DNA from 2 places in the Thermosipho sp. (in: thermotogales) genome. Region 1 is predicted to be linked to the other one. Evidence: predicted binding sites of a transcription regulator. Region 1 holds the regulator's gene; the other holds the start of a gene.
The links. The regulator HrcA, encoded in region 1, represses chaperone genes, less so after heat shock. The targets are predictions, from matches to a motif close to ATTAGCACTCNNANNNTNNGAGTGCTAAT.

Region 1 (15,335 bases):
AATTGAACGTCCATATTTAAAATGTATCTTAAAACTTCTGATAAGATATCTAACCCTTTTTGATCAACAAGTCTCGTAATCATACCAATAACTGGAACGTCATTAGTTTGTGGAAGATTCAATTCTTTTTGAAGCATTTTCTTATTTTCATATTTTTTCTCAATCTCTTGTAAGCTGTAATTTACATAAATTCTTTTATCCGTTTCAGGATTATATTCATCATAATCTATACCATTTAATATTCCATACAAATCAGAACTCCTAAGTCTTAATACTCCATCCAACTTTTCACCGTACTCTTTAGTTTGAATTTCTTGAGCGTAAGTTGGACTCACTGTGTTAATAACATCAGAGAACAAAATCCCACCTTTTAAGAAATTAATTTTTCCATAAAACTCAATACCATCAATGTTATATAGATAATCAGGTAAACCTGAAAAATTCATATATGAACTATCAAAAATTCCTTGATAGCCAAGGTTATGTATTGTTAATAGTACAACAGTCTTTGAAAAAAACTCATCATCTTTATACAATGTCTTTAAATATACTGGCACCAATCCCGTTTGCCAATCATTGATATGTAAAACATCAACTTTTTCCCCGAGCACTTTTAATGCTTCAAAAACAGCTGCAGAAAAGTATATTGCCTGTTCGGCCAAATCAGGCCCTTCATATACTTGCTCTGCAGAAAAATAGTAATCATTTGCAATAAGGTAAACAGGAATTTGTGTTCCAGGTATAAATGTTTGATAAATATCAAATTTTTCATCCGTTTTTAAATATGGAACACTAATACTTTCTTTTATCTTTCTTAGACTATATGAAAACTTTTCTGCATTCTTTTCTACGATCTTATGCTTTGGCATTATAACAATTGGTTCAACTGAAAATTTTTTAAGATATTTTGGTAAAGCCCCTACAACGTCAGCAAGTCCCCCTACTTTAGCAAATGGATATACTTCATAAGAAACAAGTGCAACCTTCACGGTTTTCACCTCCAATTTTCCAAAAACACCCCACTATCGTGAGTTAAAACCAAATAATCACATTTATTAACCATTTCTCTAACAAATCTTGCACAATCGTCATCTCTTAGCATTCTCATTATATCATAAAACTCTACTCTAGTCATAACAATATCTCCTGCAAAAAACACCTTTCCCATATTTTCTGTATCTACAACAAAAGAACAATGCTCCTTTGAATGCCAGGGTGTATGATACACATTAATTTTATCAAATAATATATCACCATCCTTAAATGTTTGGAACGCATTCCAAGAGTCTATAATCATCTTGTATTGCTTTCCAACTATCATACCAAATTTCTCGTAATTCTTCTTTAAAAAGTTTTCATGCAAATGAACCGTAGCGTTTTTAAAAAAGATGGAGTTATAAGCATGGTCAAGGTGAAAGTGGGTAAGTACAATATCTGTAATATCTTCAGTCTTTAAATTTCTTTTTTTCAATTCCTCCTCTAAAATTGAATGAGTTACATAATCTCCAGGTTCTATAAGAATTTTTCTATCACCATCTTCAAGCAATACAATGGTAGAAAATGTCGCTTTTGCTCTGCTTGGAACACTAATTATTCCACCCTCAAGTAGTATATCCATTTTCATAGCATGGCCCCTCCTTTTTCTAAATCAAACCATATTTTTCCATTTTATAGTACAAAGTCCTCAAGCTTATACCTAACTTTTTTGCTGTCAAATTTCTATCACCTTTATTTTCTCTTAATGCAGCTTCTATAACCTTTCTTTCAAAATCTTCCACAAGTGATTTTAAAGATCCCTCATACTTAGTTTGATTAGTATTTTCCAAAAAGAGTGTTGGAAAATGTCTTTTATCTAAAACATTTTCAGTAATTGACATATTAATTATTGCTCTGCCAATAACATTTTCTAGTTCTCTAACATTTCCAGGCCAATCATATGACTTTAAATATGAAATAGCATTATCAGTAATTTTTGTAATATTTCTTCTATACTGATTGCTTATCTTCTTAACAAAGTGATTTGCAAGTTCATCTATATCTTCTTTTCTCTCCCGAAGCGGTGGAATAAATATTGGAAAGACATTTAGTCTATAGTAAAGCTCCGATAAAAATTCCCTTCTTTTAAGCATTTGTTCTAAATCCATATTTGTAGATGCAATTATTCTTACATTTACCTTTTTTATTCTATTTGAACCAACTGGAATGAATTCACCGTTTTCAATAAACCTAACAATTTTTGCCTGTAACGAAAGAGGCATCTTACCAATTTCATCTAAAAATAATGTACCACCATCTGCTTCTTCGATAAGTCCGACCTTTTCTCCTTTTGTGCCCATAAAGGCATCTTCTACATATCCAAATAATTCAACTTCAAGCATATTTTCAGGAATCGCCGCACAATTAACCGTAACAAATGGCTTATCAGATCTATTACTTGCATTATGAATCGCATGTGCAAATAACTCTTTTCCTGTACCACTTTCACCCCTAAGTAATACCGTTGCAGGGGTCTTAGCAACTTTTTTAGCTTGCTCTTTTGCTATTAACATTTTTTCACTTTGACCAATAATATCATCAAAAGTATATTTTGCCTTTATATGTCTTATATACCTTTTTACAGCTTCAAGCTCTTTAGTCAAATTTAAAATCTCAGAAACATCATGAACAACAGCAACACTCCCACGAAATTCACCTTTAACAAAAAGTGGTAAAGCATTTACTATAACCTCTCTTTTTGACGGGTAAACCTTTAACCTTGCATTATAAATTGGCTTTTTAGTTTTAGAAATCAGCATATGAATACTTTCACCTTCAGCAATATCTACTGTTGCAGGTTTTCCTATAACATCTTCAGGTTTTAATCCCGTAATTTTGGTGTAAGCTTTATTTACTAAGACTACATTTCCATTTTCATCAGCAACTGATATAGCATCATATGTAGAATCAATTATTGCCTTCAGCCTTGCCTCAATTTGATGAAGATTGGTAATTTCCTCTGCAAGTTTTCGCATGCTAGTTATATCTCTAAATACTGCAACAGCACCAACAACATTATCATTTTCATCTTTTAAAGGCATTCTAGAAGTAATAATTATGTTATCTCCAACATTTTGTACCTCATCAACCTCTGGAATACCTGTTCTTACAACTATATGGAGTCTTGTATTTGGAATAACTTCAACCACATGTTTTCCTAAAAAACCATCTTTCAAATTTAAAAGACGCACGGCCATCTTGTTTATATACAAGATCCGTGCGTCACTATCAACTATTATTACACCTTCAATAATAGATTCTAACACAGTTCTATAAAACTTCATTAGTTCCATAATTATTCACCAATAACCTTCACAACTACTCTTTTTCTTCTCTGTCCATCATATTCGGCGTAAAAGATCTGCTCCCAAGGCCCAAGATCAAGTTTCCCGTTTGTAACAGGTAGCACCACTTGATGGTGTGTCAAAATCCTTTTTAAATGTGCATCTCCATTGTCTTCGCCAGTCCAATGATGGTTATAATCTCCAACTGGTGCAAGTTTTTCAAGCCACTCCCATATATCTTTGTGTAAACCCGATTCATCATCATTTACAATTATACCAGCAGTTATATGCATTGCCGATACAAGACAAAGTCCCTCTTTTATACCGCTTTTTTTTACAATCTCCTCAATAGTATCTGTAATCCTTATGAGTTCTTTCCTTTTTTTAGTATTAAACCAGAGATATTCAGTGTAACTCTTCATTTAAGTCCCCACCTTTCCATTGATATTTCTAAAATTTTCAAAATTAAATCATCATATTCATATCCTGCAGCTTTCGCCATTTTTGTTATGTCTGAATATACTGGAACAAGCTGAGGAGCTGAATTAACTTCCAAGAAGTATATCTCATCATCCCTAATTCTAACATCCATTCTTGCATAATCTCTAAGATTTAATACTCTAAAAAGTTTTTTAGCATAAAATTCAAGTTTTTCTTTTACATTATTTGAAATTCTTGCAGGGCATATATAATTAGTCATCTCACCATAATTATGCTTTACATTGTATGAATAAAATCTTTCAAGTCCTTCTGGCAGCGTCGAAAAATCTATCTCCAAAATTGGCAAAACTTCTAAACTATCTCCATTTCCTATTATACCAACACTTAACTCTGTACCATCAATAAATTCTTCTACAAGTGCTGGTTGTTTAAACTCTTCATGTATATACTTTACCATTTTTTGTAGAGCTTTTAAATTATCAACTACGCTATCTTTTGAAATACCACGTGCACTTCCTTCACGTGGTGGCTTTACTATAAAGGTGCCATTATCTATTTTTTCTGGAATTTGTCCTAGATCATATACATAAAATCTTGGTGTTGGAATGTTATAATGTTGCATAATTATCTTAGTAGTTATTTTATCAAGGCACAATGAATGTGAATATGCATTTGAAGAAGTGTATGGAATATTTAACAAATCTAGGAGAGCAGGAACATGAACTTGTATTGTTTCCTTTCCACCCTTATTTGAAAGGTTATACACAAAATCAAAACCTTTTATTTTATTGATAAAATTCTCATCAAATTGTACTACTTCACAATCATATTTTTTAGACACTGCATTTTTTACCGCCTCAACCATTCTTTTTTCTTCATCATTGATATTCTTATCACAAACAATTGCTATCTTCACATTCCCGCCTCCTTTCTTATAATTTCCAACCTCTTCTCTTCAGTAAGTATTTTACCATTTTCATCCACAGCATAACATGCACCATCTATAATTTGCGTTTCAAACCTTCCTTTTGCAACAGACATACCTTTTAATCCTGGAGCATCTAAAATCCCTAGCTTTACTGCATTATATATTACTTCAGGTTCTATCAAAGGATCATCAAATCCTTTTCCAATTTGCTTAATTGCATCAATTATCATCATAGCTTCATTCTTTAACACTTCCACTCTATTTCTAATCGATTTGTCTTCCAGAAAATCGGGAAGGCCATTCATCGCATTCCTCATTGCCTGTTTTACCATTTTTACACTTTCTATGATTTCTTTACTAGTAGCACGCCTTATTGCTTCTGAATAAGAAACCACATGAATTATGTCAGGCTTTAAATACATTCCATAAAACATGGTACTTACAAGCTGCCCCATTGCAGAATGTTCATCAGCAGGGAATGATAAAAGTCCAGTTCTTATCATAGTATACGAAGTAAAGGTTTCGTCCTCCAAAGTTTCAATCAATTGCTTTTTTGCAATCTGCTTTGCAAGATCAAATTTTGGTGAAAGACCTGGTGGTGTACTCAACATGTATTGCGCAACATAATGTCTTACTCCTAACTTTTTAGCATTGTATGCTGCAAGATAAAACGTTGCAACTTCTATTGCATCATGTGCATACCTCAATGACCATTGGTGAGCTTCATTTATTTCTACTGGAACATTATTTTCAGCATTCCATTTTATTGCTTCTTGATTTTCCTTTATTGCTTCAAGCAATGGTCTATCAGATCTTCTATCAAGATCGGAATACCATGTTAAAGGTATAGCTGCCCATGCGTTATTAATCGTTTCTTTAAGTAATTTGGAAAATTCAACCAAATTTCTTGTTCCAGAATAACATCTCATTAGTGGATAATTGCCTGTTCTTGAAGCATTATAGAGTCTAATAAAATCTTCTTTCGTCCTAATTGGTGCCCCACCTGCACCGTCTTGTTTTCTATCCATCTTTTCAGGTTCAAAAAAATACTGCTGACAATTTTGGTCAGGTGCAAGTGAAATAATATCAAGTAGGCCAGATTCAGCAAGAATTCTTATATGCTTTTCCGTTTCCTCTAGACTTGCAAGCCCTATATGATGCCTAATAAGAGGATAAGGCCTTTTGTAAATTATTCTCTCAGGTAAAAACTGTGGAGGTATTTCTTTTTTTTCCTTATCCTTTTTTGCGTTCCTGAGCCATAAAATAACTTCGTCAATGTCTTGTGAACCATCAAAAATTTTAGAAATAAACTCAAATTTTCTTGCAACAGCTGCCGTTTCAACTGTTCCACCAAATATGTAAACCTTATCAAGTAAATTCTTTTCTTTTATCATTTTATAAAACTCATTTAAAAGCTTTTCAAGTGCTTTGGGATCAAGTCTGTATGAAATAGCAACTATATCTGGATCACTCTCTACAATTGCACCAACAAATTTTTCTAAAGGAACTGCCCCACCAAGGTAAATTGATTTATAGCCCTCTTTTTCTGCAAGCTTTAAAAAATTCAAGACACCAGCAACATGTACACAGCTACCTATCGAACCACCTAAAATCTTCTTCACCATTTCACACCCCCTTGTATATCAGATTCTTTATCTCATCAAGGCTTAATTTACTAATTCCTAAACGTTCCAAGGTCCTACCTTCTCTATAAAAATCACGCCCCATCATTATTGAAGACAGGTAAATAATAGAATCTATCGCGGGAGTATTTATACCTAATTTTTTTGCCATTTCAGATATTGGAACAAGGCTCATAGGCACATCTTCAAATATATATCTATTTTGAAGACTCGGCGGTGCGATAATTCCTTGGTAGCCAGCATTGTTATGTATAGCTTCATACAAGTTGTTACCTAAAACATCGTATGCATAATTTAACCAATCTTTTGCCGTCATTGGCTCAATTCCAAGTGTTCTTGCAACAGAACATCTTTCTGCATCTATCTTTTCTAGAACTCTTGCAACTGAAGGAGTAATACCTTCAAGATAAAATTCAAACTTTCCAAACGTGCTTTCAACACGTCCGGAGTTAAGAATAAGAGTTGCTGGATGAAAAACCGCACCAATGTTATTAAAACTAGTATAAATTATAGAATCCACTACCTGAAACTCGGGGACTATATCTTCAATAACCTTTTTCAATTTTTCATTTTTTGTCGATGGAATTGCAGAAATTGGAACAGCATTTTTAACCCTAAATATGTGAGAAACTCCAGGATTGGAAGTTCTAGAGGCAAAAAGAAAGGTCTGAGTCTCTGCTATTATAACATCCTTATCTACCCGATTCTTTCTAAATATGTTATAAAACTCAAGTGCACCAAACGTTCTACCTGGATTTAAAATAAAAATTTGACCATCTTTTACGTATTTTGAAACTTTTTCCGCAATATCTGCATGTGCAAAAGCTGGAACAACGATCATTACTAATTCTGCATCTTTTAAGGCTTCTTCCAAGTTATTTGTAACATTCTTTATTTTTACGCTACCAGTAATTTCTCCTTCCAATTTAATAACTCTAGATTTTATAAAGGATGAAATTCTTTTTAAGCTTCTGTTATATAAAGTAACAGCAAATCCCCTCATAGCTAAAAAACCAGCAAGAGCAAGTCCTCCGTTTCCTGCTCCAATAACTGTAATGTTCATTTTTATCCCCCCTAAATATAAATTTGTTTTAACAATTAATACATCAATTCGGGATCTACAGCTGTTTTTGGAAAACCTTTTTTCAGGAATGATTCTATATTTTCAAATAGTTCATCTATTCTTCCTTGCTGACCCTCTATTGTAAACCCTCCAACGTGTGGAGAAAGAACTACATTTTTGAACTTATGGATTGGAAAATTAAAAGGTAAGATAACTTGTTCATCTTTTGAAGGATACTTATACCAGACATCCGATGCAAAACCTCTTAATATGTTCTCATTAAGCGCCTTAAAAAGTGAGTATTCATCTATCAATTCTCCTCTTCCAACATTTATTAAAAACTTTCCTCTCATTTTTTCAAACATCTTTTCATCGATAATTTTGTAAGTCTTTTCAGTTAAAGGTAGTGCAAGATATATTACCTGTGCATCTGATATTGCTTCTTCTATTGAAGTTACAATCCTATCAAATCCTGCTATTTGTTCTTTGCTTCTTTTAAAACCTGTTATATGACAATCAAAACCTTTTAAAAGCTTTGCAAGATGTCTTCCAATAACCCCAGTCCCAAGTATCGCTACATTTTTTCTTTGAAGTGAGTACCAATAATCTTCTTCCTTAAATCCTACGGCAAAGCCATGCCATATTCCCTTTTCAAGGTCGTTGTGAAATTCTACTATTCTTCCAAGAAGAGCAAGGGATAAAGATAGCGCACGTTCAGCTACCATCTTTCCGTTACCGTGCGAATTTGAAACAATTATATTCCTTTCTTTTATCTTTTTCCATGGAAGTTTATCTGCACCAGTCCAAGGAATAAAAATAGCTTTTAATTTTTTTGCTTTATCTACTTGTTCTTCAGTCAAATATCCAGTAACTATTATTTCCACATCTTCTAAGACGTAATCTATATCTTTTGGAGTATACCATTCAATCTCATTAAACTCTTCCATCTTTTTTCTAAAATAATCAGTTATCTTTGTTAAAACAAGAGCCTTCATCACATTATCACCCCTTGAGTATAAATCCTATATCATTTAAATTTGTTCCAGTTGGCCCCGTTATTAAGAGATCTCCAGAAAGTTTTAAGGCATTATAGGTATCGTTATTTAAAAGAAATTCATTTGGATCATTCGAAAATTTTCTCACCTTTGAGATAGTTTTTCCATCAACAATTGCCCCTGCAGCATCCGTTGGACCATCTGTTCCATCTGTTCCAACACTTGCAATAACCACATCTTTCATATTTTCTATTTCAAGTGCTGCTGAATAACAGAGTTCTTGATTTCTTCCACCTTTTCCGCTTCCTTTTACCTTTACAACAGTTTCTCCACCAAAAATAATACAATATGGTGTTTTTAATTTACTACTTTTTGCTATACTTGCAATAAATTTTCCAGCTTCTTTTGCCTCACAATCAAGTCTTGTAGTTAAAACAAGTGTGTTTAAATTATACTTTCTTGCATGTTTTTCTAGAATATCACATGCTATATCAATACTCCCTATTATGTAATGCTCTACATCAATCTGCTTGTTGATTTTTACATCTTTTTTTAAAACATTAATTATATTTTCATTAAAATCTAAATTGTACTTTTTAATTATTTTGTAAGCATCTTCAAAGGTACTACATGCTTCATATGTTGGACCTGATGCAATGTACCTTAAATCATTTTCAAGTACATCTGATAAAACCAATGTAATTACCTTTGATTTAACAAAATTTAAAAACCTTCCACCTTTTACTTTTGAAAGTCTTGAGCGAATAGTATTAATCTCCTTAATATTTGCACCACTTTTTAAGAGCTGCGTCGTTACATTTTTTAAATCTTCCAATGAAAGTCCATCTTGCAATAGCTCAAAAGTAGATGAACCTCCTCCAGATATTAAAAACAATAGGATATCATCTCTTGATAATTTTGAAAATTTTTCAACGGCAAATTTTGTAGCAGAAAGTGAGTTTTCGTCTGGGATAGGGTGCCCTGCTTCAAATATATCAAAATTTTCAATATTTCCAAAATTATATCCATATTTTGTTATAACTATTCCATATTCTATATCCAATACATCACTTGCAGCCTTTGCCATCTTCCATGCTGCTTTTCCAATTGAAAGAACATATACTTTCTTATCAACCCTTAGTTCTTTTAACTTTTCTTTTACTAGCTTTTCAGGTTGGATATCTTCTAAAGTATCAAAAAGTAGCTTTTTTGCTAAAGTTTTAAGTTCCATATAAATCATCTACCATGCTTACATTCCTTAATGAATTTCTCTTTTTTCCAATTTGATAAAGCCTTTTTACTAGTTTAACCTTTTCAGGGTCTTCATCATCCAAACTTTTGTTATTTAGTAGCTTATCTAATATCCTATCAAGAGTAGAATAATCAAGCCCAAATATTTCTTCATCGCTAAGTCCTGGAATTAAATCTGGTGAAGCTGGTTTCATAATTATTTTTTCAGGGACATTCAATTCTTTTGCAAGCTCGTATACCTGAGTTTTATAAAGATGCAAAATTGGCTCAATATCTGTTGAATCATCTCCCCACTTTACATACAACCCTGTTAAAAATTCTGTTTTATTAGTAGTTCCAACAACAGCGTAATTTCTTCTCTCAGCCTCTTTGTATAGATAAACCATTCTCACCCTATGTTTTGCCCTATAGTAGCTTATACCTTTTAAAAACTCTTCATCATCGATTCCTTCTATATCAAACTCAAAAGGATCGCCTTTTTCTTTATACTTTTGCCATCTTCTCTTTGCAAAATTTTCCTTTACCTTCCATGGCACAAAAAATGCTGGTGGGTAATATTTATAAATGCCAAGTGCTCGAAGAATCTTTGTAATATTCTTTATTTCATATTCAACTCCAAAGTATTTACAAACAAAAACAGCATCTTTAACTGAATCTTTAGGACTATCTCTTTCAGGCAAAATAAAGCACTTTATCTTATCCCTATCAAATGCTTTTACAAGAAGTGCTAAAACTACTGCTGAATCAAGTCCTCCACTAACTCCAAGAACTACTCCTCTAAAATTATATTGTGCAACTGTCTCTCTTAAAAAATTAACAATCTTTTCACTCTTCTTCGTCAACATCCTTTCCCCTCAATTTCGCAATTTCCTTTAATAACTTTTTCTCAGAGCGAGATACTCTTTTTGGAATCTCTACTTTGATCTTTAAAATTAAATCTCCCCTTCTTCCCGTTCTCATATCTGGTACGCCTTCTCCGTATACATAAATGTTTTCTCCATCTTGAACTCCAGATGGTATCTTAACTTCTTTAACTCTACCATCTGGCATCTTAATTTTTACTTTGGTTCCAAGTATCGCTTCAACATAATCTATTTTTATCTCCTTTATTAAATCATTTCCACGTCTTTCAAAATCAATATGTCCTGTAATTCTTACATTTACATATAAATCGCCATATCCACCACCGTTATACCCTGCATTACCTTTACCTTGAACTCTAATAACGGTTCCGTTGTCAACTCCAGCTGGAATTTTTACTTCCACTCTATGTCTTTTTCTTATTCTTCCACTGCCACCACATACATGACATGTCTCTCCAGGGATCTTTCCTGTGCCACCACATTGATTACATGTGTATTGATTTACAATAACTCCAAGAAACGTTCTTCTTTCTTCTCTAACTACCCCTGTTCCATGACATTTCGGACAGCTTACCCATCCACTTCCTGGCTCTACCCCTTCACCATTACAATGACTACATACCTCATACCTATCGTATTCAATTGGGATAGTTGTTCCTGTAAATACCTGCTCAAAAGGCACATCAACGGTTATATTTATATCTTCTCCGCGTTTTGCTCTTCTTTGTTTTTGTCTTGAAGATGTTCTTTGATCACCAAAGAATATGTTAAATATATCGTTATTAATAAAATCACCAAAGTCTTTGAATATATCTTCAAAACCACCAAAACCACCAAAGCCACCAAAACCGCCTCCACTACCAGCGTTTGGTGGAACATCACCTACATATCCGAACCTATCGTACATTGCTCTTTTTTCAGGATCAGAAAGAACCTCGTATGCTTCTTGTATTTCTTTAAATTTTTCTTCCGCTTCTTTTCTATTTTGATGATTTCTATCTGGATGCCATTTTTTTATTAATTGTTTATATGCCTGCCTTATTTCTTCTTGAGACGCATTTCTTGAAACACCAAGAATCTCATAATAGTCTTTTTTGGCCATATATTTCACCTCCTAGGCTTAATCGAGACCTTTACCTTCACAGGTTTTAGAACTCGTCCATTAAATTTGTAACCATCTTCCACAATTTCAACAATTGAATATTCTTCATTTTCTTCATCCTCAACTCTTTCTACAGCCTCATGCTCAAACGGGTCGAATTTATCTCCAACTTTAATTTCCTGCAAACCAAGTCCTTCTAGTATTTTAAATAAGTTTTTGTATATAATTTCCATTCCCTTGAAAAATTGTGTTTTTTTAGTCTCATCATCAACATTTTTAAATGCTCTTTTAAAATCATCAATTATAGGAACTAATTTTTCTACAATTCTACCAATTGTTGAAATAGAAATTTGTTCCTTTTCCCTTGCAACATCTTTTTTATAATTCTCAAATTGAGATTTTAAAATTCTAGCGTAATTTTCAAATTCTTTTAACTGATTTTCAAGTTCCTCAATCTTTTTTGATTGTTCATCAATTATTTTTTCTAAATCTTTTTCCTTTCCTTTTTCTTTCTTTTCTTTATTAGCATCCTCTTTAACATTTTCAACTTTTTCATTTTCAATCATTTTTTCTTTTTTCATTTCCTTTTTTTCCATATCTTCCACCTCCATTATTCAACATTTCTTGCAACAACAGTAAAGTATTCAGTTAATCTATTCACTACATATTCCACACTATCGAATACTCTGTTGTAATCACTAAATTTATCAAAAATAACAGCTATTTTTCCAACTTCTCTGTTAAATACAAAGTACGGCATTATCAAAATTGAATACTGCTCAAAATTTTTAATATTATGCTCTTTTCCAATGAATATGCCTTCTCCAAGTTCAAAAATCTTAGAATAATATTCTTCATTTGTTGAAAATCTAACAATCTCTTTTAATTTGTCTTCATCGAATCTTTTTGCATTAACAAGATTAAAAACACCTTCTGTAATATATTCTTCATACTTTTCAGAAGCTATCTTTTCTGAAAGTTCAATAAATTCTTTCAGCCTTCCTCCAACCCATGAAAATCTTTCAACAACCTCTCTCAGTTTAGCCCTAAATTCACTAAGCAAAATTCCATCAAGACTTTTGTTTAAAAATTCTTCTATTTCTTGAATATTGTAAATTTCTGAATGCTGAATTGGAAGAACTGATGTAAGTCCAAGTTCGGTAATTATATTAACAATGGAAAAGTTTTTAGTAACTGGTGTTAAAACAACTCTTCTAATTCTTAAATACATAGGATTAGGTTTTTCAATTATAACAAAAGCTTTAACGGTGGTTGCAAGTAGCTTTGCGGCACCTTGAATAATCTTATCCAAGTCACCTATTGGAAAATCTATACTAACGTCTATAGAACTTCCTGATTTCTTTGTTTCTTTTCTAAGTTTTAATATTTCATTTACGTAAAATCTTAAACCTTTATCTGTCGGGACTCTTCCCGCAGAAGTATGTGGCTGAAATACGTATCCAAGATAATCTAATTTTCTCATGTCATTCCTTACAGTTGCACCACTCCACTCAAGATTTGTAGATTCTAAAATTTTCTGAGAACTTACTGGGGTTCCAGATTTCACATATTCTCTTACAAGACAATATAATATCTGCTCTTGCCTTGTAGACAATTCTTTCATTTTCTCACCCCACTTATCAGCTATCTTATCACTCTTTATCCTTGTCTGATAATAGTATATCATAAAACGATTTTACAGTCAAATAAAATAAAGGCTCCAATATGGAGCCTTTATTTTAAAAAATATTACCTTTATTTAATTTACCGCTTTATCTTTTGTCTCTACTCCCAATACAAGAGTCATAACCGCTGCAAATATAGCAAACAAAGAAACAAATGAAAGAGCTGCTACTATAGATTTGTCAACGAAATAACCGGTAAAGTACGGCGCAATAATTCCTGCTATTCTTGCAGTTGCACCTGCAACACCATTTGCAGTTCCCCTAAATGAAGTTGGAAATAGCTCAGGAGTATATGCGTACACAAGTCCCCAAACTCCCAAAGTGAAGAATGAAAGGATCAATACTATAAACAGAAAGCTCAAATTGCCAGTTGCAAGTAGCAATAGGAAAGAAGATAAACCCATACCTATGAAATATGTTGCAAGAGTTTTTTTACGTCCCCACTTTTCGATCAAATAAGCAACTGAAAGATAACCTGGAAGTTGTGCGAGATATACAAAGAATGTATACCATTTTGCCTTTGTAATAGTTATCCCTAAACTTGCAATAAATATCTTTGGTGCCCATGAAAATAATGCATAATATACAAAACTAACCACAAACCAAGATATAATAACTAAAATCGTTTGTTTTATATGTTCTTTTCTAAAAAGTCCACTGAAAGTTACCTTTACTTTTTCTATCTCTTCAATATTTTCAGGTACTTTGTTAAAAATCTTTTTTAAACCTTCAACCCCTCTTTTTTCAAATATATATTTTGGAGTATCTTTTTTTCTAAAAAACGGAATTAAAGAAATAATTCCAATTGAAAAAATATAAAAATCCCATCTCCAGCCTAATTTTTCGCCCAAAGTAACGGCAAAAAGAGCTATTAAAATACTACCAACAGCCCAACTTGCCTCTAATATCACTAAATATCTTCCCCTAAGCCTAATAGATGTATACTCTGACAAATAAGTATTAACTGAAGGCAGCAAACCTCCATATCCAAAGCCAGAAAGCAGTCTAAAAACATATGCACTACCAAAAGATTTTGAAAAACCAAATAAAACAGTAAATATTACAGTAACAAACAAATAAAATATTACGCCAGTTTTTCTTCCAAAATAGTCAAGTATAATTCCAGAAAATAATGCACCTAATAACATACCAATAAAAACTGAGCTAATTAAACTACTTGCTTGTACTGTTGTTAAATTCCACTCAGAAATAAGATCAGGAACGACAAATGGCATTACCATTACACCTGCCGATCCGATTATCCAAAGAATCGAAGTTAAAATCAACAAATTTTTTTGTTCTTTCTTTGAGACAATTAAATCAACCACTTGATCTATCTTCATTTTTCCACCCCCAATAAATATTTACTTATTGCATCCAAAACATCATTCATTATTTTTTTGTTGGGTGCTTCAATAGTATGTATATGAACTCCTCCAGACAATTTTAATAGAGGAGTTGCATTAGAACTCTCCATCAGTGCCATAAATTTTGAAATATCATCCATAGTTTCTATATCAAGCCTTCCTTTTATTTCACCATATAGAGGATGCTCGACAATAACATCTATTACCTTCCCACCAGCTTTAACAATTTTTAACAGCTCATCATATATTTCATCTTCACTATGTTTTACGGCAATCATCTTTCTTACAACATCTCTCTTTTTTTCTAAAATGTATCCTTCTCTGGTTGAATAAATCTTATATCCTTTTGTCTTTAACACAGATATATCTTGAACGATAACTTGTCTACTTACTTTTAAAACTTCTGCCAAATCTCTTCCTTTAACTGGCTTATTTGAATTTTCTAAAATACTTAATATTTTTTTTAATCTTTCTTTCATATTATCACCTCAATACAAGTTTACACAAATTTACAGCAGATGTCAATTGATTTGTATAAAGCATACATAAATATCAAAACTTTTAAAAAACAACTAATTATTTTTTTACATGTCAAGAGTGCATCTACTTCCATTTTTTTAACCGATACGCCAAAAATAATATATAAATCTTGCTTTTATAATGTTTTCCCTTTATTT
Region 2 (15,335 bases), on a different contig from region 1:
ACAAAGCCTTATAAATAAACTATTTGCAATTGATACACCAAAAATGATATATTATTATCGTACTTATCACCATTAACTAAGAGGAGGGAAAAGGTATGAGTAAAAAGGAACTTGTTAACATGATCGCTGAAAAGATTCCTGAATTAAAGAAAAAAGACATCAAAGCAGTTGTTGATGCAGTATTTGAATCAATTTCCGATGCATTAGCAAAAGGGGAAAAAGTTCAACTTATCGGATTTGGAACATTTGAAGTAAGAAAAGCAGAAGAAAGAACAGGTGTAAACCCAAGAACAAGAGAAAAAATTAAAATTCCTGCAAGAAAAGTTCCAAAATTCAAACCTGGAAAAGAATTAAAAGAAAAAGTAAACAAATAATGAAAAAAGGTGCCCCAAGAAGGGCACCTTTTTTTAATCTAATATTAAAGCCGCAACTCCAACCAAATCAGGTCCCGTATGAGCTGAAAGCACTGTTGAAACTTCTGATTCAAAAGCTCTAACACAATTTTCGATATCCCTAATTTTTTCAAGTAAACTTTCTTTTATTCGCCTTACACTTTCGCTATTACCAGTTGTAGCAACAATCGAAATAAATTTTTTGTTTGAAACAAATTTTAAAAACTCTTCGTACATTGCATTAATAGATTTTTTAAAACCATGAGCCTTTGTAACCGTATAATATTCTCCTTCTTTATTTACAGATATAACTGGTTTCATTTTTAAAAATTCTCCGAGCATTGCCTTAACTTTACCTATTCGTCCACCTCTTGCAAGATATTTAAGTGTTGGAATAACATAAAAAACTTTTGATTTTTCAATATCTTCTTTTGATTTTTCAATATCTTCTTTTGATTTTTCTACAACATCTTCAAATAAGCTACCAGAATGTATGTATTCAATACATTTTCTCACAATAAGGCCAGAACCTACTGAAATATTAAGTGTGTCTATATTTACTATTTTTACATCATCAAATTTTTCCATTAGCTCTTGGCTAATCAATCTAAAAAGATTAAATGTACCACTTAAATTACTTGAAATGTTAAAAGTTATTATCTTTTTATAACCTTCATTTATAAAATCAAGCATAACCTGCCTAATAGCTTCTGGATTTGGAAGTGAAGTTTTTACTTCTCCATCTAAGTTTTCAAACAAAAATTCTTCATCAATTTCTCCATCGTTATATTCTTTTCCATTTACAAATATTCTTAATGGAACCACCTTTAAGGGATAATCAACATTTCCCACATCACATCCAGAATCAACTACAATTCCTATTTTTTCCATAAAATTCACCTACTTTCTATCTCTCAGACATTAGAAAAAGATTCATATACAACTGATGAAATCGCCCTATGATACTTATAGCTCACATTACAACCTTTAATAATCTTTCCCTTAATAACATTTACTATCCTAAATTCTGATTGATCAGGCGGAAGATTACTATTTAATATATCATTACCCAGCCTATGAAAATGTTTTAAAGTCTTTTCATTCCATTCTCTCATATCAGGTAGTATGTAATAATAAAAGACTTTATTTCTGTGTTTTACATGAAAATGAGTATTCAAGTATATCTTCACTTTTCTCTCACCAATATCAAATGTTTTATAAAATACCCTTTTTGTCGGATTTATAAAATTAAAAAATTTCGTTTTACAAATAATTTTTTTAAAAATTTCAAATAAGTCTTCAAATTCTTCATCAAGAATGTATCTTGCAAGTTCCTCATCTTTTGTTGTAAGATAAATGTTTATTACGTCAAAAAAGTTCTTATATTGCTCCTCATACTTAAAATCAATAGGTTTAAGCCTTGTAATAATTCTTGCAACATTTTCCGCACATAAAAGTTCTTCCATTTATACCCCCCCTACTATATGTAACTGTTACATTAAATTATAACAACAAAAGACATAAATAACAATAATTTAATTTTTTTGTGCTTTTGTGTTAACATTAAAGAAAAAAATTACTTGACTAATTTTATATCTTTATATACTTCAAATCCCCCACAAGCCTCAGAATATTCGCACTTATAATACCCTGTACATGTTTTTTCTTTACTTGTATTAACTTCAAAATTATTCTTTACCAAATAATTCAAAAATGGTTCTAATTCTCTTTCTACAAAAATTGGTTTAAATTCGCCAGAAAGAATCTTATCCAATATACTTTCTACCCACTCTTTAAAAAAGCTATAATCTACTTTATCAAAGCCAGCTGCCTTACCTTTTCTTTTAATATACAAACTATTGTCTTCTCTCTTTAAAAAGTAAGATTTTTTATCATCTATACCTAAAAATACTAGATAAGTATCAAAATCTGCTTCACCTAGGCTAATATAAGAACCTTTATTTTCTCTTATTACATAATCATACAATAATAATTGTTCAATTAATTTATAATCGATAACTTTTGTTTTATAATCAACTATTGCATAAGCTTTTTTGTCAATTTTTTCCATATTATCACTAACTTCAGAACTTTTTTTACCAACAAAATTTGTATAATTTTCTTTAAGTTCATCTATCCTATCAATCCTTGCTTCAAACTCCACAGTTCTATTAAATAAACTATGAGTCTTATACACCTCTTCCAAAGACTTTATTGCCTTAATCTCTAAAATTTTTCTTCCAATCTTTAGATAACTTTCACTGAAAAGTCCTTCGATAAATTCTTCTAATTTTTGAGTAAACTCTTCTATATTTATTTCTCTTGGAATTTTATACCTATCAAATTCCTCTTTATATATTTCATCATATGCTTCTTCTACATAATTTTTTATCTTTTCTTTATTAAATGAAATCTCTTTTTCAAAGTAATTTTTCAGCACCCTATGATACAATATTCCTTTATAAAGATTTGATTTATCTTGGCTATAATACCTTATTCCTGCAACATGTTTAAAATAATAATATAATGGACAGCTTACATAATCTGAAATTCTGCTATGACTTAACCTTTTTATCTCCGCATCACTTTTAAATTTTTCATTTAATATCAATTTATTTTCTCCAAAATATGCCTCATATATCCTTTTATCCTCTTCAGAAAAGATCATCTCTGGATCAATCAAAATATATCTTTCATCACTTTCTTCTTTAATTTCTCCAAATTCTGCTGCGTATATAGATGGGACAACAGGATCACCTGAGAGTGTAGCCTTAGGATACGAAATATAGTTATGAGAAGAAAATATAAGTGAAAGTACAAAATTTCGCCTTTCTACTTCTTCATTAAAAGATTTCAATTTGTTTGGTTCTGAAAGTGTTTGCAAGATAAGCGGATTAACATTAAAGCTAGGATAAACACCATCTACCGCACTTACAAAGAATTTGTATTCTTTTTCTACAAATCGGGCAATTTGAACATCCACTATATCAACTGCATTTTCCTTTCTTGGAGAAAGCCTGTAGTTTTCAGCATTTACAATACTTGTTAAAATTTTAAACATATTCCTCCACGAGGTTTTACCCATGTTGTACTGCAAGAGGTTATCTATAACTTCAGAAAATTTGTACAGAGCACTAATTTCCTCTTGGATTATGCTTATATATTCCTCATTATTAAAAACCTCAAATTTATCCAAAAATTTTTCTTTAATAAATTTTTTAAGAAAGACAAGAAAATCACCATTTATATTTTTATCTATCTCTTCAAACAAACCAAATAAATTCTCTAATACCTTTGAAAACTTTAAATACTCTTCTTTCTTTTCTTCTACTTGCTGCATTACATCTTCATCTTCAACATTTTCCAATTCTTTAATTCTTTCATTTATTTTTTCTATTATACTTTTTGAAAAATCTCCCTCTTCAATAGAAAATTCCTTAAACAATGATTCAATTTCATCCATTGTAAGCCCTAATGTATCTACAAATGGTGTTTCTAAAGTTGCAAAGATATTTTCTAAATCATACCCGAAATATTTTGTCTTAAATGGTTGTAGAATCATCTTAACTACTTTACTCTCTGAAAGTTTTACATTCATCGAAAGATTAAATGGAACTTTCATTTCATCTAATTTTTCTGCAATTTGTTTTGCTATTTGAATATTAGGAGCAACTATAGCAATATCGGAAGGATTTACCCCGGAAAGAATCAGTTTTTTCACTTTTCCACTAACATTAACAATTTCACTTATAACATTCTTGTATCCAACTACTTCTGTTTTCTCCTTTAAATTTAATTTTTCTGTTTTCCAATCTTCAATCTCAAATCCATTTTCGATTAAAAATTCATATATCATATCAAGTTGACTAAAAGCTCTATCATCTATTTTTCTCCATACATAAAAATAAACATCTTCAAAATGATTAAACATTTCCTTTAAAACCTGTCTCAAGATAGGTGTTATATCAAAAAAACCACTTACAACAAGTGTTTTTCGTTTTGATTCAACAAACTTTGCATTTTCAACGTACCATTTATACGAAGTAATTGAGTCATATACTATTTCACTCTTTTGAAGAGTTAAACTTATATCCTTTAACAACTCATTAACAAGTCTTGAAACGTTACTTTCAACATTTAAAAGCTCATTAATCTCCATATAATAGGGCGGTAATTTTTCAAAAGTTGAGTTTCGCATTTCCCATGCCTTTTCAAATAAATCAAGAATGTATTCTAAAATTCCCTTTGACTTTGAAACAATTTTTATAAACTCTCTGTAACTATCATCATCAATGGCTGAATTTTCATACTCTTCTATCTTTTGTGCTATAAAAGCTTTAAAGAAATCCCTATCAAAGAATACCGCATCCATATTATTTCTAAGAAGAGTTTCTACAACGTACTGATTTATAACTCTAAAAGCATCTCTGTTAATAGCTTTACCAAATTTCTGAGAAAATTTATCTGATATCTGTCTAACATAATATCCAGTGGGCCCAATAAATAAAAATGAAAATGGATCATAATAATTTAGCATTTCATTAGCCATATAATCAAAATGACCATTATCTATATTAACAACTATGGCCTTTTTCATACTTTCACCTTCTTGCAAGATTCGAAATTTTCAATTGCAGCTTTTATTTTTTCTTCAAAATTTTCTTCAAGGCTAACTTCTATAAATTCTCCCGTTTTTGTAGAAATAATATATCCTTTTTCTGGAGCACCAAAATCTTTTAAAAGATACATATAAAACTTTATTTGAAATTTGTATTTTTCAATATTTTTTGAGTTTTTAAAGTCAACGTTTTTAAAATCAAGAACATATATCTTATTGCCTTTAAATAAAACCTTATCAGGAATTCCAAAAAGCATGTATCTTCTATCATTTACAAAAAATGGCTTTACAACTCTCCACTCAGAAATAACATTTGCTCCTTTAAAAAGTGATTCCAACTTATCTGAAATTTTCACTTTTAAAATCTTTTCCTCTTCAAGGTATCTTAATTGAGAAATAGTATTTACCGAAGAAAGTTTTCTGTGTATATCTGAACCTTCAGAAGTTTTTTCATCAAATAAAAGTAAAATATCTTCTTCTTTTGCCTCTTTCTCATTTCCAAGATATCCATACAAAGTAGTCGGTGAAATATAAGACTTATACGCCAGTCCATTTAAGTCTTTAAGGTGCACTTGCGGTATATCCTTCTTTTCAAATACTTGCTTTGTACTTTCTTCATCAAAATTTATATCTTTTTCAACGTCAATTTCTACTTCCTCAAAATCACCAATTAACCCCTTTAATTCTTCTTTTTCCTGATCTGAAAGTTTCAGATAATTTGCCAATGTATTATCTTTAGAGTCCTTAAATATAATCGGTATAAACATTTCAGAGGCTCTTGTAATAGCAACATACAGCTTTCTTCTATCTTCTGTTTTGTCGTATACTCCATCTTTGTAAAATTCCTTTATTGCCTCAAAGATTCTTTCATCATGCTTTGTTTCTTGTTTTAAATCATCAAAAAATTTTCTTAAAATGTAATATGTCGTTTCTCTTTCCTTTGAAAACATTACATTTCTATTAGATTTTTTCTCTTCTGAATAAATATCCCCCAAAATCACTATCTTAAATTCAAGTCCCTTTGATGCATGTATTGTCATAAGTTTTACACTATCTGAATTTTCATCTTCCGTTGCTGCTTCAGATTCATTCTCCAAAGAAAGTTTTTCAATTAACTTTACAAGTTGTGAAAACGATTCTGCCATCTGATCAATAGCTGATGCATCTAAAATAAGCTTTTTTACATTTAATATTGCGTTTTGAAAATCTTCAAAATAGACTAGTTTTTCAAAGTAGTTTAGCTCTCTTACAAGCCCTTTTAAAACTTCAGCAGGCCTAATAAAGTATTTAAGTTGTGAGTATTTCGCTAGCACTTCAATTGCTTTATTTACTTTTTCATCATCAAATTTAATCTTTTTAGCTGTTTGAAAAAGAGATTCATCTGAAATTCCCTCTTTTTTTAATTGAGTATTTTTTGAAACAATCTTTACATAATCTCCAAACTTTCCAAGAACCAGTGGTGAAAAGAAAAATTGTGTAAAGTAAAAATCATTATTTGGGTTTTGTACAGCATACAAAGCATTTAAAAGCGCCTTTATTTCAAGCCTTTCGAAAAAACCTTTGCTTGAAACAACGTGAAGTGGAATATTAAATTTTTTAAAAACATTCTTGTATACCTCTTCTTGATTACTAAGAGTTGATCTAAGAATAACAAAATCTGAATACTTTATCTTTCTCTTTACATAATTATCTTTTTCTTTTACAGTCATAGTTTTACCAACAAGATTTTTTATTATATACGCTGCAACCAATGCTTCACTTTTTTCTCTTTCTTTTTTATTTTTACCACCATTATCAACCAACACGTATTTTATTCTTGAATTTTTATCCTTTAAAGCTGGAATCTCTCCATCATATACTCTCATAGGAATTGATTCATCAAATTCTTTGTTATACCAAAGTTTGTTGTATAAATCTGGAGAGATCGTCTTAAACACTTCAAATTCATCTACTTCCTCATTTTTAGAATTTTTTATTATAGTCTTGCTAAATATCTTTTTTTCGGATATAAAGTTAAAGTATTTTACTAAGATATAATTAGATCTGTAATTTTCCTTGAGTGCAAGGACTTTTTCTCCACGCTTTTCAAATTCATTTTGAGTTTCTAAAAACACAGAGACATCTGCATTTCTGAACCTATAAATTGATTGTTTTCTATCACCAACATAGAATAAATAATTATCCTCCCCATGAAGTTTATCAAAAAGCTCTTTTTGTAGATAATTTGTATCCTGAAATTCATCAACAATGATGTACTTAAATTTCTTTTGATATTTTTTTCTCATCTCATCTTGTTCAAGAAAATCCAATGTCTTTTCTAGGACCGCCTTAAAATCAAATTCAAAATTATCTATTGTATATCCTTCATATATCTCTTTTGAAATAAGAAGCATGTACTTAAATACTTCAAGACTCTTTGACCTTATTTCATCAATACTAAACAACTTTTCAGGCACAGAGGCCCTTTTCATCTCAGCTCTCCAATGTTTAAGAACATCTTTCAAAGTTTCCATAAATTTGTTAAGATCTTTATATTCATTTACAAACAATTTTCTTATCTCATCTTTGTATCTTTTTAAAATTTCAAGATAATTTTTAATCTGCTTTTTTCTTTCACTAGGTATATTGCAAGTTATACTAACTTCATCAAAATCAAACAACTGAAATACATATCTCAACGTTAAAAAAACAGCTCTTTCAATGTATTTTTCCATCTTTGCATTGCTTATTATAGAAAAGCTTGGATCAATCTTTGCATTAATATTTTCCTCTCTTAAAATTCTCTGGCAAAAACTATCTATTGTAGAGATTATGGCTCTTGACAAATTATTTTTCACTTTTGACCAATACTCTTTATTTTTAGACTGTGAAAATTCTTCGTTGACAAGTTTCACAATCCTTTCTTTCATTTCTGCTGCCGCTTTTCTTGTAAAAGTAACAACTACAATTTCATCAACTATCTCTGGATAATTTTCTTTTTCATATTTTTTCAGTATCTCCACATAATAATTTGTTATTGTAAATGTCTTTCCAGTTCCTGCTGATGCGGATATAAAATAATTTTTATTTATATCCTTTCTAATTTCTTCTAATACAGACATAAATATCGCCTCACTTTTTCCTTAAAACTTTATGCCAATTCCATGCAGTTTGAATAATCTTTTCAAGATCGTATTTTGGCTCCCATCCAAGTATTTTTCTTGCTTTTGTGTTGTCTGCAATAAGGTATGCTGGATCTCCTGGTCTTCTATCAACTTCTTCAACTTTAAAATCTACGTTTGTAACTTCTTTTACTTTTTCAATAACTTCACGAACTGAGAATCCAGAACCACTTCCAAGATTAAAATAATCGGTTTTCTTTTCACTAATCAAATACTCAAGGCCTTTAATGTGTGCATCGGCCAAGTCATTTACATGAACAAAATCCCTTATACAAGTTCCATCTTTTGTTTCATAGTCCGTTCCAAAAATCTTTATACTATCTCTTACAGAAAGTGCAGCATCTAAAATTAAAGGAATTAGGTGAGTCTCTGGTTCATGGGCTTCTCCAATTTCTAATGATTCATCTGCACCCGCTGCGTTAAAATATCTAAACCTTATACTTTTTAAACCGTATGCTCTATCAAAATCATCCAAGATCTGTTCAACCATATATTTACTTTTACCATATGGATTAATTGGCATTTTTGGATCATCCTCTTTAATTGGTATTCTTTGTGGCATTCCATATACAGCAGCAGTAGAAGAAAAAATAAAGTACTTAACATCATGCTTTAACATTGAATTTAATAAAGTAAGAGTATTTGAAACGTTGTTTTGGTAATATTTATTAGGATCAACAACAGACTCTCCCACTTCTATATATGCACAAAAATGCATTACCGCATCTATTTTATACGTCTTAAATACAAGGTCCAATAAATTTTCATCTGAAATATCTCCAAGAACAAATTCTCCATACCTTGTAAAACTTTTATACCCATGAGAAAGATTATCAATTACTACAACATCATATCCCCTTTCTCTTAACATCTTACAAACGTGTGAACCTATGTAGCCTGCTCCACCTGCAACTAGTACTGTCATTTATTTTTCCTCCCCCTTTTTTAGCTTTAAAAGTCTTTCTAGATCTTTTCCCTTTAATTTAGTTAAATCTCCTTCATTTGGAACAATTGAAATAGATATAGGTCCATGTGCTATCCTTTTTAGCTCAAGCACTTTATGACCTATTGATTTAAAAAGTCTCTTTATCTCATGTTTTTTACCTTTAATAAGCACTACTTTTATAATTGAATAATCAAAACCTTTTTCTAAAATATCGAAATATTCAAGTTTTAAAAAATCCCTTTCATCGTATATTCCTTTCTTTAACTTCAACAAATCATTAAAACTTACACTGCCAGAAACTTTAACTATATATTCTTTTTTTACTCCATACTTTGCATTTGTGAGAATATCTATTAATTTACCATCGTTTGTTAAAATCAAAACTCCCGTCGCGTCTTTATCAAGCCTTCCAGCGGGCTTGACTGGTGTTTTTATATGTTTTATCAATTCTTTAATTGTCTTTTTCTGCTTTGGATCATATAAAGTTGTTGCATAGCCTTTTGGCTTATGAAGAACGTAATATTCAAATTTCTGATTTATCTTTAATTTTTTATTATCAAGCATTACAATATCATCATCTTTTACATCAAACCAAGGTTTGTCAACAACTTTTCCATTAACTGTCACTCTACCCGCAATTATGTATTGATCCGCCTTTCGCCTTGCAAATCCACACATTTGCAAATACTTTTGTAATTTAATAATTTCATCTCCCTTCAACATTATTTTATCATTAAAGACTTGAAAAAAATTAAATATACACTAAAATTTATTTGAAAGGAGGAATTATATGATTAAAAAGCTTGCAAAAGATATTTTATTTTGGATTCTACTTTTAACTTACATAGTAAGTTACAATATATATACAAATTCTAATATCTTTGCCTTTAAAATAATTGGACTTTTGTCAATAGGAGGGCTTGTTGGGTATATTACAAATATCCTTGCAATATGGATGCTTTTTAATCCGAAAAGAAAAATTCTTGGACTTCAAGGAGTTATCCCAAAAAAAAGGGATGAAATAGCAAATAGCACCTCAAAGATAATAGAAGAAGAGTTTATAAATCCAAAGTCATTGCGTGAGTTTATAGAAAAAAACAAAGAAAACTTTTTAAATTCTATAATTGAATTTCCAAACTCAAAAGAACTAGTAATACCACCACTAAAGAATATAACAAACGACAGAGAATTAGAAAAAAAAGATAACAAAAGCCATTTTTGAAAAAATTGACGAGGAAAAGCTCTGGAATTTAATAAAGGAAAAAAGTTTATCTGAACTCAATATTGACACATCAGAGATTTTAATTAACAACATTGATAATTTTATAGATGATTCTTTGAAGGAAAAAGTTAAAGAATTTCTAATTTCAAAAATTAAAATTCCACTTATTCCTATAGGTTCTTTTGTTGAACCATTGATTGATAAATTCTTTAATGATGTTAAAAACGACATACAACAAAAAGGTGAAATCTATAACAGTTTAAAGCAAATTATAAAACAAAAGATTAACAATAAAAAGATAGAAGATCTTTTAACATTTGAGCAATTTAAAAATCTTATCCACAACCTAAAAAGCAATATCTTTGATTTCACAGTTAAAAAAGTTTCAAATATATTAGAAAGAAAAATAGACATAAAAGAACTATTAAACTATCTTGGTCTAGACATAGAAAAATTGTTAGTAGATATTTTTACAAAATATGAAAATAGAATAATTTGTTTAGTTGAAAAATTCTTTGAAAAAATATCTTTCAAAGAAATAATAAAGGAAAAGATAGAAAGCTATTCTTTGGAAGAAATGGAAGAAGTCACACTAAAACTTGCAAGAAGAGAATTAAGATACGTAGAAATTTTTGGAATACCACTTGGAATGCTTATAAGCGTCTTTCAAATAATATTTTAAGCCTCGGAAAACCCGAGGCTTAAATTTTAGTTAAACCTTAATCTCATTAAATCACATTTTACGCCTGGAATTTGATTTAACTTTTCTTTGAGTTCTTCATGTTTTGATTCATCATCAACAAGTTCTAATATGATAAGTCCTGAGTTTGAACAATATTGTGGAACACCTTCATGTAATCCCAATCTTGTTTTAATATAGCATCCATATTCTGTCAAAAGTTCTTGAACTTTTGTTGCTGCCTTTTCCCTGTTATCAATTAAAATTGCCATAACAGTTCTTACAGTAATATCTGTCATAAAAACACCCCCTTTTTTAGTGCAAAAATTCACAAAATTAATCAAAATACACGTTATTTTATTTATCAATAATATTATACCATTATAAAAGTTCTTTTAAAGTTTTTAAAACTTCATTTGCGTGATCCTTTACTTTCACATTTCTCCAAACCTTTACTATATTTCCGTCTGGATTAATTAAAAAGGTACTACGAATGACTCCAAAATATTCTTTTCCATACATCTTTTTCTTACCCCAAGCCTGATAATCTTCAATAACTTTGTGAGCTTCATCACTTAAAAGAAGAATAGAAAGAGAATGTTTTTCAACAAATTTTTGATGTGATTTTGGACTGTCTTTACTTATACCAATAATAACTGCTCCTAACTTTTCAAATTCTTCTTTTAGCTGCGAAAAATCTTTTGCCTCTCTTGTGCAACCTGAAGTATTATCCTTTGGATAAAAATACAATACAACCCATTTGCCTTTAAAATCTTCCAAACAATGCATTTTACCATTTTTGTCAGGAAGACAAAAATTCTTTGCTTTTTCCATACTTTCGCCTCCTGAAATTATTATACCACTTTCAATTTTAAAATAAAAAAAAGTGGCTCCTACTTGGAGCCACATTCTATTTTGTCAATTCTTTTTCTTTTTCTACAATCAATTTTCCATTTTCTTCATCAACTAGAACAATATCTCCTTCTGCAATTTCTCCAGCAATTATTTTTACCGAAAGTGGTGTTTCAATTTCTCTCTCTATTAACCTTCTAAGTGGTCTTGCACCAAATGCTGGATCGTAACCTTTTTCTGCTAGATATTCTTTTGCTTTCTCTGTAAGTTTTATCTTTAAATTCTTTTCTTTTAATCTATTTTCAAGCCTTGCAACTAATTTTTCTACAATTTCTTTCATATGCTCTTTTGTCAATGGCTTGAATATCACTACATGGTCTATTCTATTTATGAACTCTGGTCTAAAGTAGTGTTTTAAATCTTCACGTACAGATTCTTCTATCTTTTCAAAATCAACTCCAGCTTCTACTTTTCTCAATATCTTATCACTTGCAAGGTTACTTGTCATGATTATTATTGTATTTCTAAAATCAACTGTGTTACCTTTACCATCAGTAAGTCTACCATCATCAAAGACTTGTAAGAGTACATTGAATACCTCAGGATGTGCCTTTTCTACTTCATCAAGGAGTATCACACTATATGGTTTTCTTCTAACAGCTTCGGTTAATTGACCACCTTGATCATAACCAACATATCCTGGAGGTGCACCTATAAGTCTTGCAACTGAGTGTTTCTCCATGTATTCACTCATATCAATCCTTATGAGTGCGTTTTCAGAGCCAAAGAGTAATTCAGCAATTGTTTTTGCAAGTTCAGTTTTGCCAACACCACTTGGTCCTAGGAATAAGAATGTTCCTATTGGTCTATTTGGATCTTTTATACCAGCTCTTGCTTTTCTTATTGCATCAGCAACTACTTTTACAGCCTCTTCTTGGTCTACCATTCTCTGATGGACTAGTTCTTCAAATTTTAATAATTTTTCTTTTTCAGACTCCATCATCTTTGTAGCTGGAATTCCAGTCCAAGATTCTACAACCTTTGCGACAGTTTCAGGTGTTACTTCTCTTGAACCATACTTTTTCTCGAGTTCTTCGTATTGCTGCTGCATTTTGTACATTTGCTGCTTCATCTCTGCAGCTTCTTTATACTGTGAATTAATCGTAAGTTCATCTATTTTTTCACTCAAAGATTTTATTTTTTCTTTCAACTCAGTCAATTTTGGATCACTATTTTTCAAACTTACTTTTGCAGCTGCCTCATCTATTAAATCTATTGCCTTGTCTGGCATAAATCTGTCCTGGATATACTTTGCTGAAAGCTTTGCAGCAGCTTCAATAGCATCGTCTGTTATCTTAATATCATGATGTTTTTCATATGTTTCGCGCAATCCTTTTAATATCTCTATAGTTTCCTCTACACTTGGTTCTTCAACAAGTACTGGTTGGAACCTTCTTGCAAGAGCCTTGTCTTTTTCAATGTGTTTTCTATATTCTTCAAGTGTAGTTGCACCTATGGCATGAAGTTCTCCTCTTGCAAGTGCTGGTTTAAGCATATTTGATGCATCCATTGCACCTTCTGCTGCACCTGCTCCAACAATGGTATGTAACTCATCAATGAAAAGAATAACATTATCTTTCATTTTCTTAATCTCTTCCATTACTTTCTTTAAACGCTCTTCAAATTCTCCTCTGTACTTGCTTCCTGCAAGCATTTTCCCTAAATCAAGCATTAATATTTTTTTATTCTTCAGCTTCTCAGGAACTTTACCTTCAACAATTCTTTGAGCAAGGCCTTCAACAATTGCAGTTTTTCCAACACCTGGATCTCCAATAAGGACTGGGTTGTTCTTTGTTTTTCTTGAAAGAATTTCAATTACCCTTTCAATTTCTTTTTCCCTTCCAATAACTGGTGAAAGTTTACCTTCTTTTGCAAGCTTTGTTAAATCAGTGGTATACTTTGCTAATACATTTCCTTCACCATCAATTTCTCCAGAGTCTGCTAGCTCTTTAACCGCTTTTAAAACCGAATCATAAGTTACATTGTACTTTGATAATATAGCTGCACATTGAGTTGAAGCATCCTTAAGAACAGCTAACAAAAAGTGAACTGGTGATACTTTGCTTGAACCTAATAACTTACCTTCTTTTCTTGAAAGTTCAAAAATCCTAGATAGCTCATTTGACATATAAACACCAGAAGATGAACCGTAGTAAACCCCATATTGGCTTTCAATTAATTCTTCTAACCTATCTTCGATTTCTTCAGTAGGTACATTTAAAGCTTCAAATATTTTTTGAATGTTTTCATCTTGAAGAATTTCATATAGTACATGCTCGGGTTTTAACAGGTTCTGCCTTCTTTGAGATAAGCGTTCTGCTGCTTGCTGGACTAATTCTTGCATCCTTTCATCTAAATATCTCATATATCTCACCTCCGAAAAATTTTTCTTTTATCAGTCATATATTTAGACTGATAACATATGGAGGAGTTCAAAATTTTAATGTAAATTTTTTGTTAACAAAAGTAACAACAAGAAAAATATGGTTTTTGTGATATAATATTAATTGAGTAAATAACTATAACTTAAAAGGTAAATAAAAATTATTGGGAAGGATCAATATTATATATTAAAAGGGGAAAGAATAATGTTGATCTTTTTGTTTATTTTAACCTTCGTTTTAATTTCATTACTATTTTATATTGCTAGAATTATAAAATTAACAAAACTTATTTATAATACTGCAAGGAAAGATTCTAACGTTATAATCTGGAAAAATTCCAGAATTTTATACTGTGACAAGCCATTAATGGAACTATTAAAAAAGCATGGAATAGATGTAAATGATTTTAGAAATTTTTCTTTTGAAAAGATAAATTTCTACATTAATAAATATCCTTTTTTAAAAGAATTTTTTGAAAAGTTTAGAGTAAACTTTGAAGAAAAACTCTTTGAATATGAAACTACCATTTTCCTTTCAAATGAATTTTATAAAATCAAACTTAGAAGGGAAAAGAGTATAGTAAGTGTTTATTCTGTGTTAATGATTACAAACATAATATCAAATATTAAGGAATATACAGATGAATTAATAAGTTCTATTTATAAAATTCCTGAAGAATTTTTTAATTTAACAACCTCGGATACTTCAACATATGAACTTGTAGATTATTTCTTTAATTTTCTTTCCAGTCAAAATATAATTGACTCATTAGTCGTTGGAATTAGAAAGATTGATGGCTCAATTAATATAATTTATGGAAAAATAGGAGATAAAAAATTTAAAAACTTCAAAATTAAGGATAAAACATTAATTTCATACATATCAGATACTGGAGAAAAGTTGTACGTAAATAACTCAGAGGAATTAAAATTACCCGAAGAATATAAATTAATGAAAGTGATTAACAAACCTTACTCAATATATGGGATACCTTTAAGGATAGGAGAAAATGTCTTTGGGG

Region 2: a site for HrcA is predicted at 14,322-14,350, ahead of JG780_RS06495 (ATP-dependent Clp protease ATP-binding subunit). Genes of this name have one in related genera too.

Annotation. Positions count from the first base shown of each region.
Region 1 is NZ_JAIHAP010000002.1:62,888-78,222, forward strand. Features, by position in the region: gene JG780_RS01035 (glycogen synthase) at 1-989, opposite strand, end outside; gene JG780_RS01040 (MBL fold metallo-hydrolase) at 995-1,624, opposite strand; gene JG780_RS01045 (sigma-54 interaction domain-containing protein) at 1,644-3,329, opposite strand; gene JG780_RS01050 (secondary thiamine-phosphate synthase enzyme YjbQ) at 3,332-3,742, opposite strand; gene JG780_RS01055 (D-alanine--D-alanine ligase family protein) at 3,739-4,677, opposite strand; gene JG780_RS01060 (cobalamin-dependent protein) at 4,674-6,314, opposite strand; gene JG780_RS01065 (NAD/NADP octopine/nopaline dehydrogenase family protein) at 6,316-7,395, opposite strand; gene JG780_RS01070 (2-hydroxyacid dehydrogenase) at 7,431-8,390, opposite strand; gene JG780_RS01075 (glycerate kinase type-2 family protein) at 8,398-9,621, opposite strand; gene nadE (NAD(+) synthase) at 9,611-10,486, opposite strand; gene dnaJ (molecular chaperone DnaJ) at 10,467-11,606, opposite strand; gene JG780_RS01090 (nucleotide exchange factor GrpE) at 11,612-12,202, opposite strand; gene hrcA (heat-inducible transcriptional repressor HrcA) at 12,217-13,230, opposite strand; gene JG780_RS01100 (MFS transporter) at 13,366-14,634, opposite strand; gene JG780_RS01105 (transcription repressor NadR) at 14,631-15,137, opposite strand.
Region 2 is NZ_JAIHAP010000030.1:6,397-21,731, forward strand. Features, by position in the region: gene JG780_RS06440 (HU family DNA-binding protein) at 96-374, shown strand; gene JG780_RS06445 (DegV family protein) at 408-1,283, opposite strand; gene JG780_RS06450 (hypothetical protein) at 1,307-1,858, opposite strand; gene JG780_RS06455 (PD-(D/E)XK nuclease family protein) at 1,969-4,989, opposite strand; gene JG780_RS06460 (UvrD-helicase domain-containing protein) at 4,986-8,111, opposite strand; gene galE (UDP-glucose 4-epimerase GalE) at 8,122-9,096, opposite strand; gene JG780_RS06470 (pseudouridine synthase) at 9,097-9,840, opposite strand; gene JG780_RS06475 (DUF445 family protein) at 9,908-10,339, shown strand; gene JG780_RS06480 (DUF445 domain-containing protein) at 10,455-11,021, shown strand; gene JG780_RS06485 (CPF_0552 family protein) at 11,048-11,317, opposite strand; gene bcp (thioredoxin-dependent thiol peroxidase) at 11,400-11,852, opposite strand; gene JG780_RS06495 (ATP-dependent Clp protease ATP-binding subunit) at 11,929-14,295, opposite strand; partial or broken gene JG780_RS06500 (GAF domain-containing protein) at 14,519-15,335, shown strand, end outside.